Regions from separate parts of the Nocardiopsis sp. YSL2 genome, predicted to be linked through region 2. Evidence: riboswitches for the same ligand, from Rfam matches in the RefSeq annotation. Region 2 holds a riboswitch; the other holds the start of a gene.
What was found. A riboswitch is a leader RNA that binds a small molecule or an ion and turns the genes downstream of it on or off. The one in region 2 is predicted to bind cobalamin.
Positions count from the first base shown of each region.

Region 1: another riboswitch for cobalamin. It lies ahead of metE (5-methyltetrahydropteroyltriglutamate--homocysteine S-methyltransferase); the one in region 2 lies ahead of cobN (cobaltochelatase subunit CobN).

Region 1 covers NZ_JAMOAO010000001.1:4,603,566-4,607,976, reverse strand. Annotated here, with positions in the region: gene metE (5-methyltetrahydropteroyltriglutamate--homocysteine S-methyltransferase) at 50-2,377, opposite strand; cobalamin riboswitch at 2,540-2,714, opposite strand; gene M1P99_RS20215 (polysaccharide deacetylase family protein) at 2,976-4,411, shown strand, end outside.
Region 2 covers NZ_JAMOAO010000001.1:2,742,206-2,746,616, forward strand. Annotated here, with positions in the region: gene M1P99_RS11910 (ABC transporter substrate-binding protein) at 1-371, shown strand, start outside; gene M1P99_RS11915 (iron ABC transporter permease) at 368-1,384, shown strand; gene M1P99_RS11920 (ABC transporter ATP-binding protein) at 1,381-2,193, shown strand; cobalamin riboswitch at 2,225-2,358, shown strand; gene cobN (cobaltochelatase subunit CobN) at 2,393-4,411, shown strand, end outside.

The DNA of each region.
Region 1 (4,411 bases), 1.9 Mb from region 2:
GCGGCGCGAAGCCGCGGCCCCCTCTCGCGTGCTCTGCGGGCCTCCTCCGCTACCGGCGTCCCCGCAGGACCGGTCGGTCCCGTGGGATCCCGGCTTCGAGCTCGGCGCGGACGCGACGGGCGGCCTCGACCATGTTGCGCAGGGCCTGCTCCGCCTCGGCGTAGCGGCGGGTCTTGAGCCCGCAGTCGGGGTTGACCCACACCTTGTCCGCGTCGATGTGGGCGACCGCCAGGCGCAGCGACTCCACGATCTCCTCCACCGAGGGCACCCGTGGCGAGTGGATGTCGTACACCCCCGGGCCGATCCCCCTGCGGTAGCCGCGGCGGCCCAGGTCGGCCACCAGCTCCATGCGTGAGCGGGCCGCCTCGACACTCGTGACGTCGGCGTCGAGCGCCTCGATGCCGTCGACGATCAGGCCGAACTCCGAGTAGCACATGTGCGTGTGGACGGTCGTGGTCGGCGCGACACCGCTGGTCGCCAGCCGGAAGGAGCCCACCGCCCAGTCGAGGTAGGCCTGGCGCCGCTCCCGGCGCAGCGGCAACAGCTCGCGCAGTGCGGCCTCGTCCACCTGGATGTGCCGGATCCCGGCGCGCTCCAGGTCGGTGACCTCGTCGCGCAGGGCCAGTCCGACCTGGCGGGCGGTCTCGCCCAAGGGCTGGTCGGTGCGGACGAACGACCAGGCCAGCATCGTGACGGGTCCGGTGAGCATGCCCTTGACCGGTTTGTCGGTCCGACCCTGTGCGTAGGTGATCCACTCGACCGTCATCGGTTCGGGCCGGGAGACGTCCCCGTAGAGGATCGGCGGGCGCACGCACCGGGACCCGTAGGACTGCACCCATCCGAACTCGGTGGTGCCGAAGCCCCGAAGGTGCTCGGCGAAGTACTGGACCATGTCGTTGCGCTCGGGCTCGCCGTGCACGAGGACGTCCAGGCCGATGTCCTCCTGGAGTGCGATGACGCGGTCGATCTCCTCGCGCAGGAGCTTGGTGTAGTCCTGCTCCGACAGTTCGCCCCGGCGGTGGGCGGCGCGGGCGCGGCGCAGGTCGGGGGTCTGGGGGAAGGACCCGATCGTGGTGGTGGTCAGGGGCGTGTCCGTGGGCAGGCCGCGTACCTTGGTGCGTCGTTCCGCCTGCGGGCCGAGCGCGTCCAGGCGTGCGCGTACACGGGCGTCGGTGAAGGACGGGGGCCGGGTGGCCGACGCGTCGTCGACGTCGGCCCCCTCGGAGCCCTCGGAGAGGACGCGGCCGAGCAGGGCCACTTCCGCGGCCTTCTGCTTGGCGAAGGCCAGGGCTCCGCGCAGTTCGGGCTCCAGTGCGGTCTCGGCGTCCAGGTCGATGGGCACGTGCAGCAGGGAGCAGGAGGTACCGACGGTGAGCTCGTCGGTCAGGGCGAGCAGTGTGCCGAGCGTGGCCGCGGCGGCCCGCACGTCGGTGCGCCACACGTTGCGCCCGTCCACGACCCCGGCCACCAGCCGGGTCGAACCCAGCCCGGACACCTGCACCAGGTCGTCGACGGCCTCGCCGTCGGTCACCAGGTCCAGACCCACCGCCTCGACCGGGGACTCCTTGAGCACGCGCAGCGCGGGGGCGCCGATGGAGCCGAAGTAGGTGGACACCGACAGGGCGGGGCGCTCGGTGAGCGATCCCAGCCGCTGGTAGACGCGCTCCAGGCGGTCGGTGGCGGCGCGGCCCTCGTCGGTGGCCAGGATCGGTTCGTCGAGCTGGACCTCGGTGGCCCCGGCCGACCTCAACTCGCCCAGGAGCAGGGTGTAGGCGTCGAGCAGCTGGTCGAGCAGGCTGAGCGGATCCCAGCCCGCCGGGGCGTCGTCAGCGGCCTTGGCGAGCATCAGGAAGGTCAGCGGCCCGAGCAGGACCGGACGGGTGTGGTACCCCTCGGCGGCGGCCTCCCGGAACTCGGCGACGGGCTTGTCTCCGACCAGGCGGGGCCGGGTGCGCGGCGAGAGTTCGGGCACCAGGTAGTGGTAGTTCGTGTCGAACCACTTGGTCATCTCCAGCGGCGGTGCGCCCTCGTCGCCGCGGGCCATCGCGAAGTAGCGGCGCAGCTCCTCGTCGCGGTCGGCCGCGGCGGCAGGGGAGGCGAAGCGTGAGGGGACCAGATCGAACAGGACCGCGGTGTCCAGGACGTGGTCGTAGAGGGAGAAGGTGTTGGAGGGCAGGTCGTCGACGCCCGCCGCGCGCAGCTGGGCCAGGACGCCCGAGCGCAGGGCGGAGGCGACGGTGTCGAGCTCCCGGGCGCCGATGGCCCCCTTCCAGTAGGACTCGCAGGCGCGCTTGAGTTCGCGGCGCGGGCCGATCCTCGGGTAGCCGTGCACGGTGGAGCGCACGGACGGCCGCGGGGCCGCCGGAGTAGTGGTCATGAGCTTCTCTCCCCTCGTCGAAAGCCGGGTCCCGGCCGAGGGTAGGAGAGAAGGACGCGGGCACGCGTCAGAGCGCGTCCGGGACGCGCACGCCTGCCACCGCCCTTGGCCCTCCCTCGGGGCGCGGGACCACCGGCGGCACGGGTGCGCCACCGGGCGGAGGCAGGTCTTCGGACTCGTGGGCGGTGCCGGTCGACCGGCTCACCTACTCGACGCCGCTTCCCAGCCGCCGACCGTTCCGGTCGGAGTGCCAGTGCTCATGGCGACTTTCGTTCCCACTCACCGCTGCGGGGCAGTCCCGGACTCGCACCGGGTTCCCTCTTGCGACACAGCCCACTGTGGTCCGGGGCTCGGACCGGCGCGTTCGTGGACTGTGTACCTTCCACGCCTGCAAGTATAGGGAGACCCCCGCTTCGCCCCTGCACCCGGCGCAGAATCCCTTGCCATGCGCCCGATTTCCGCGCGAACCCCCGCTCCGTGTCGGGCGTCACACAACACATGAACAAGCGTTGCGCGCGGGAGCACCCCGGCTCCGCGCGAACGTTCGTCTGCAGATGAACGTGGAGAACCCCTGGTGAACAAGCCGTCCCACCCCACGATGGCACCTGATCGCCCCCTGATCACGGTTGTGGTCGCGATGGTGGTCCTGTTGGGACTGGTGTACCTGGCGACCCGTCCCTCGGGGCCCCTGGCCCCCGTCGACTCGGAGACCGCCTCGAACGGGTCCACCGAGGACGCGAGTGCTCCCGAGATACCCGCGACCGGCGAACCCGACGAGCTGACGGTGGTCGACCCCGCCGAGGTCGTGGACCTCGACGAGGCCGAACTCGCCTACGACGGCGACCTCGACGTGGTGGTCCGCTACCCCGTCCTGCCCAACGCCGAGCCGCTCACCGACTTCCTCGACCGGACACTGGCCGCCGGCGTCGAGGCGTTCGACGCCGCCAACCCGGGCGCGGAGTCCTACGAGGCCGAGTGGCAGCTCACCGCCGCCAACGACGGCGTGGTGGGCGTGCGTATGACGAGCATGGAGACCGACTCCGAGGGCACCCGGGAGTGCCACAGCACCTACTGGTACGACACCGCCACCGGGCAGACCTTCGAGTCCACGCGCCTGTTCGGCGGACAGGACCAGCTGGCGGAGGCCAACGGACTGGTCAGGGAACGCGTTCCGGACTCCGCGTACACCGACACCATCCACCCGGTCGGCGCGCTGTACGACTCCGTCGGGTTCAACCCGGACGGCGACCTGGTCGTGGAGTTCGACGACGGGCAGGTGGCGGCGCCCGACGAGGGCCGCGTGCACGCGGTGCTGGACCGCGAGGGGACCGAGCCCCTGCTGTCGGAGCTGGGCGCGCGGGTGCGCGACGCGGCGACCGTCGGGGTACGGGGGTTCGCCATCGCCGAGCCGCCCGAGGCGGACAAGGACGGCCGGGACGACCCGACGCCGGGCCACCTGTCCCCCGTCGACGACGAGGTCGACTGCTCCGACCCCGAGACCAGGTGCGTGGCCCTGACCTACGACGACGGTCCCGGTGGGGGCACCCCCGCGCTGCTGGACACCCTGGCGGAGTACGACGCGCGGGCCACGTTCTTCGTCACCGGTGTGCCGGTCATGGCGGACCCGATGACGGTCCGGCGGGCCTACGCCGAGGGGCACGAGATCGCCAACCACACGCTCGGCCACCCCGACCTGACGGGCCTGAGCGAGAGCGCTGTGCGGTCGGAGCTGGCCACCGTGCAGGCACAGATCTACCGCGAGACCGGCTACACCCCCGACCTCATGCGTCCGCCGTACGGCGCGACCGACGACAGCGTCGCGGCCGTGACCGCGGACATGGGGCTGGCGCAGATCCTGTGGAGCGTCGACACCAACGACTGGAAGGACCGCAACGCGTCGATCGTGAAGGGCCGCGCGCTGAACGGTGCCTCCGACGGCGCCATCATCCTCATGCACGACATCCACGACACGTCGATCACCGCGTCCCACGAGATCATCCGTGAGCTGGACGCGCGCGGCTACACCATGGTCAC
Region 2 (4,411 bases):
TCTCCGACTCGCGGTCGCCCTACCTCGCCGGGTGCTGCGGCGCTCCCGGCGCCATCACCCGGGCGGTCGGCGCGCAGAACGCGTTCGACGACACCCACGACGAGTGGCCGCAGATCAACTGGGAGACCGTGGCCGACCGCGACCCCGACGTCATCGTGCTCGGCGACCTGACCCGCGAGGCCCAGACGGCGGAGTCCGCGGACGCCAAGATCGAGTTCCTGGAATCCGACCCCGCCACCCGCAACCTCACCGCGGTCCGGGAGGACCGCTACATCCTGCTCAGCGGCCAGGCGATGAACCCCTCGATCCGCACGGTCGAGGGGATCGAGCACGTCGCCGCCGGTCTGCGGGACCTCGGGTTCACCCAGTGAGGGGTGCGCGTTCCGCGCTGCTCACCACCGGCGGACTCGTGGTCCTCGCGGTCTCGATCGCGATCACCGTCACCATCGGCCCCGCGGACATCACCACGGCCGACGTCTGGCGCTCGGTGTCGGCGCGTCTGGGGCTGGGCGACAGCCCCCTGAGCCCGCTGCGCGAGGGCATCGTCTGGAACCTCCGGATGCCCCGGACCCTGCTCGCCGCGGTGTGCGGCGCCGGGCTGGCCCTGTGCGGCGCCGTCATGCAGTCCCTGCTCCGCAACCCGCTGGCCGACCCGTTCGTGCTGGGGGTGTCCTCCGGGGCCTCGACCGGGGCGGTGGCCGTGATCGTCCTCGGCTGGGGCGGCGGCGTGGTGTCGCTGTCGGCCGGCGCCTTCGCCGGCGCGGTGCTCTCCTTCGCGATGGTGGTGGTCCTCGCCCAGAGCCTCGGCCCGACCATGGACCGCGTGGTCCTCTCGGGGGTCGCGGCCATGCAGCTGTTCGGGGGGCTCACCTCGTTCATCGTCCTCACCTCCGCGGACGCCGAGACGACCCGGGGCGTGCTGTTCTGGCTGCTGGGGTCGCTCGGCGGCGCCGGATGGGCGGACGTGGCCCTGTGCGCGGCGGTGCTGGCCGGCGTCCTCGCCGTCTGCCTCGCCCACACCACCACCCTGGACGCCTTCGCGTTCGGCGAGGAGGCCGCGGCGCACCTGGGCGTCCGGGTGGTCCGGGCCCGCCTGCTGCTCCTGACCGCCACGGCCCTGCTCACCGCGGCCCTGGTCAGCTCGGCCGGGGCGATCGGCTTCGTGGGCCTGGTCCTGCCGCACGCAGCCCGCGCGCTCACCGGGTCGGCGCACGCCCGGCTCCTGCCCGTGACGGCGCTGAGCGGCGCCGTCTTCCTGGTGTGGGTGGACACCGCGGCGCGCACCGTGCTGGACCCGCAGGAGATCCCGGTGGGCGTGATGACCTCCCTCATCGGCGTGCCCGCCTTCATCGCCGTGCTGTACCGGGTCAGGAGGACGACGTGAACGACACCGAACCGGCCGTGGCCGACCACCGGGCCCAAGCCGACGAGCATGAGGCGGGGCTGCGCGCCGAACGCGTGAGCCGGCTGGTCGGCGGCCGGCTCATCCTCGACGGCGTCACCCTCGCTCCGCGTACCGGGCAGACCATCGGCCTGCTGGGCCCCAACGGCTCCGGGAAGTCGACACTGCTGCGCCTGCTCGGCGGCGTCCTCGCCCCCTCCTCCGGCGTGGTCACCCTGGACGGGCGGCCGCTCGTGCGGACCGCGCGCCGGGCGGCGGCGCGGCGCGTGGCCGCCGTCGAGCAGAACGCGCACACCCAGACCGAGCTGACGGTCCGCGACGTCGTGGCCCTGGGACGGATCCCGCACCGCCGCGCCTGGGCGCCCATGTCCGCCGCCGACCTGGAGGCCGTGACGGCGGCCCTGGAACGCGCCGGCCTCACCGGCCTGGCCGACCGGTCCTGGCACACGCTCTCGGGCGGAGAGCGCCAGCGCGCCCAGATCGCCCGCGCCCTGGCACAGGAGCCGACCGAGCTGCTGCTCGACGAGCCGACCAACCACCTCGACATCCAGTACCAGCTCGACCTGATGGAACTGGTCGCGGGACTGGCGGTCACCACCGTGATCGCCATGCACGACCTCAACCTGGCCGCCATGTACTGCGACCGGCTCGTGGTGCTGCGCGGCGGCCGGGTCGTCGCCGAGGGCACACCGGAGGCGGTGCTGACCCCGTCCCTCATCGGCGAGGTCTACGGCGTGCGCGCGGAAGTCGACGCCGGGCCCGGATACCCGGTCATCCGGTTCCTGCGCTGAGGCGGCTCGGGAGTCACCCGCCACAGCGGAAACGGCGGCGGACCGTTAAGGTGTGGATCCTTCGCTCGAGGCGCAGGAACCCGGTGCGAGTCCGGGGCGGTTCCGCCACTGTGAGACCCCCGCCAGGGGTACAGCCAGACACTGGCCTCGAACGTTCCTACCGCCGATGGGGCGAGAACCCCGAGGGAGGACTCCGGCCATGACGGTACGGATCGCTCTGCTGTCCACGTCCGACACCGACCTGCTCTCCGCGCGCGCCTGCGGAGCCGACTACGCGTGGGCGAACCCGTCCCGCGCCTCCGACACCGAGCTCATCGCCGCCGTCGAGGGCGCCGACCTCGTCGTGGTGCGGCTGCTCGGCTCGCCGCACGACCTGTGGCCGGGCCTGGCCGCCGTCCGCGAGCGGGGCACGCCCCTGGTCGTGCTCAGCGGCGAACAGCAGCCCAGCGCCGAGCTGATGGAGCACTCCACCGTCCCCATCGGCCTGGCGGCCGACGCCCACCGCTACCTCGCCCAGGGCGGCCCCGCCAACCTCGGGCGGCTGCACGCCTTCCTGTCCGACACCGTGCTGCTGACCGGCGAGGGCTTCGACCCGCCCGCACCCGTCCCGCAGTGGGGCTTCGCCGAGCGGGCCGAGCCGGTCGATCCCTCGCTTCCCCGGGTCGGCATCCTCTACTACCGGGCGCACGAGGCCGGCGGCAACACCGCGTTCGCGCACGCCCTCGCCGACGCCGTCGACGCGACCGGGCAGGCCGTGGGCGTCCCCGTCTTCGCGGGCTCCCTGCGCTCGGCGCCCGACGAACTCTTCGAGGCGCTGCGCGCGTTCGACGTCCTGGTCGTCACCGTCCTGGCGGCCGGCGGCAGCGTGCCCGCCTCCGCGAGCGCCGGCGGCGACGACGAGGCATGGGACGTGGAACGGATGGCGGCGCTGGACGTCCCCGTCCTCCAGGGACTGTGCCTGACCAGCTCGCGCGCCGAGTGGGAGGCCTCCGACGACGGCGTCACCCCGCTCGACTCGGCGAGCCAGATCGCCATCCCGGAGTTCGACGGCCGGATCATCACCGTGCCGTTCTCCTTCAAGGAGATCGACCAGGACGGGCTGCCCCGCTACGTCGCCGACCCCGAGCGCTGCGCCCGCCTGGCCGGGATCGCGGCCGCCCACGCCCGGCTGCGGCACGTGCCCCCGGCCGAGAAGCGGATCGCGGTCGTGCTGTCGGCCTACCCCACCAAGCACTCCCGCATCGGCAACGCCGTCGGCCTCGACACCCCCCGCTCGCTGGTCCGGCTGCTGCGCCGGCTGCGGGCGGAGGGACACGACCTGGGCGAGCCCGGCGACCTGCCCGGACTCGACCTGGAGGACGACACCGAGGCCGGCGACGCGCTGATCCACGCCCTGATCGCGGCGGGCGGCCAGGACGAGGACTGGCTGACCTCCGTCCAGCTGACCGACGCCCAGGTCCGGATCACGCCCGAGCAGTACGCCGCCTGGACCGAGGACCTGCCCGCGGCGCTCAAGGACGCGATGACCGAGGCGTGGGGGCCCGCACCCGGCCGCCTGTACGTCAACGACGAGGGCGAACTCGTCCTCGCCGCGATGCGCGCCGGCAACGTCGTCGTCCTGGTCCAGCCGCCGCGCGGCTTCGGCGAGAACCCCATCGCGATCTACCACGACCCCGACCTGCCCCCGAGCCACCACTACCTGGCCGCCTACCGCTGGCTGGAGCACGGCTTCGGCGCCCACGCCGTCGTGCACCTCGGCAAGCACGGCTCACTGGAGTGGCTGCCCGGCAAGAACGCGGCGCTGTCGGCGTCCTGCGCCACCGACGCCGTGCTCGGCGGCCTGCCGCTCGTCTACCCGTTCCTGGTCAACGACCCGGGCGAGGGGGCCCAGGCCAAGCGCCGCGCCCACGCCACCGTCGTCGACCACCTCATCCCGCCGATGGCCCGCGCGGAGAGCTACGGCGATATCGCGCGCCTGGAGCAGCTGCTCGACGAGCACGCCAACATCGCGGCCATGGACCCGGCGAAGCTGCCCGCGGTCCGGGGCGAGATCTGGTCCCTGATGCGCGCCGCGGAGCTGCACCGCGACCTCGGCCTGGAGGAGCGGCCCGACGACGAGGAGTTCGACGACTTCCTGCTCCACGTCGACGGCTGGCTGTGCGAGATCAAGGACGCGCAGATCCGCGACGGCCTGCACGTGCTCGGCGAGGCTCCGGCC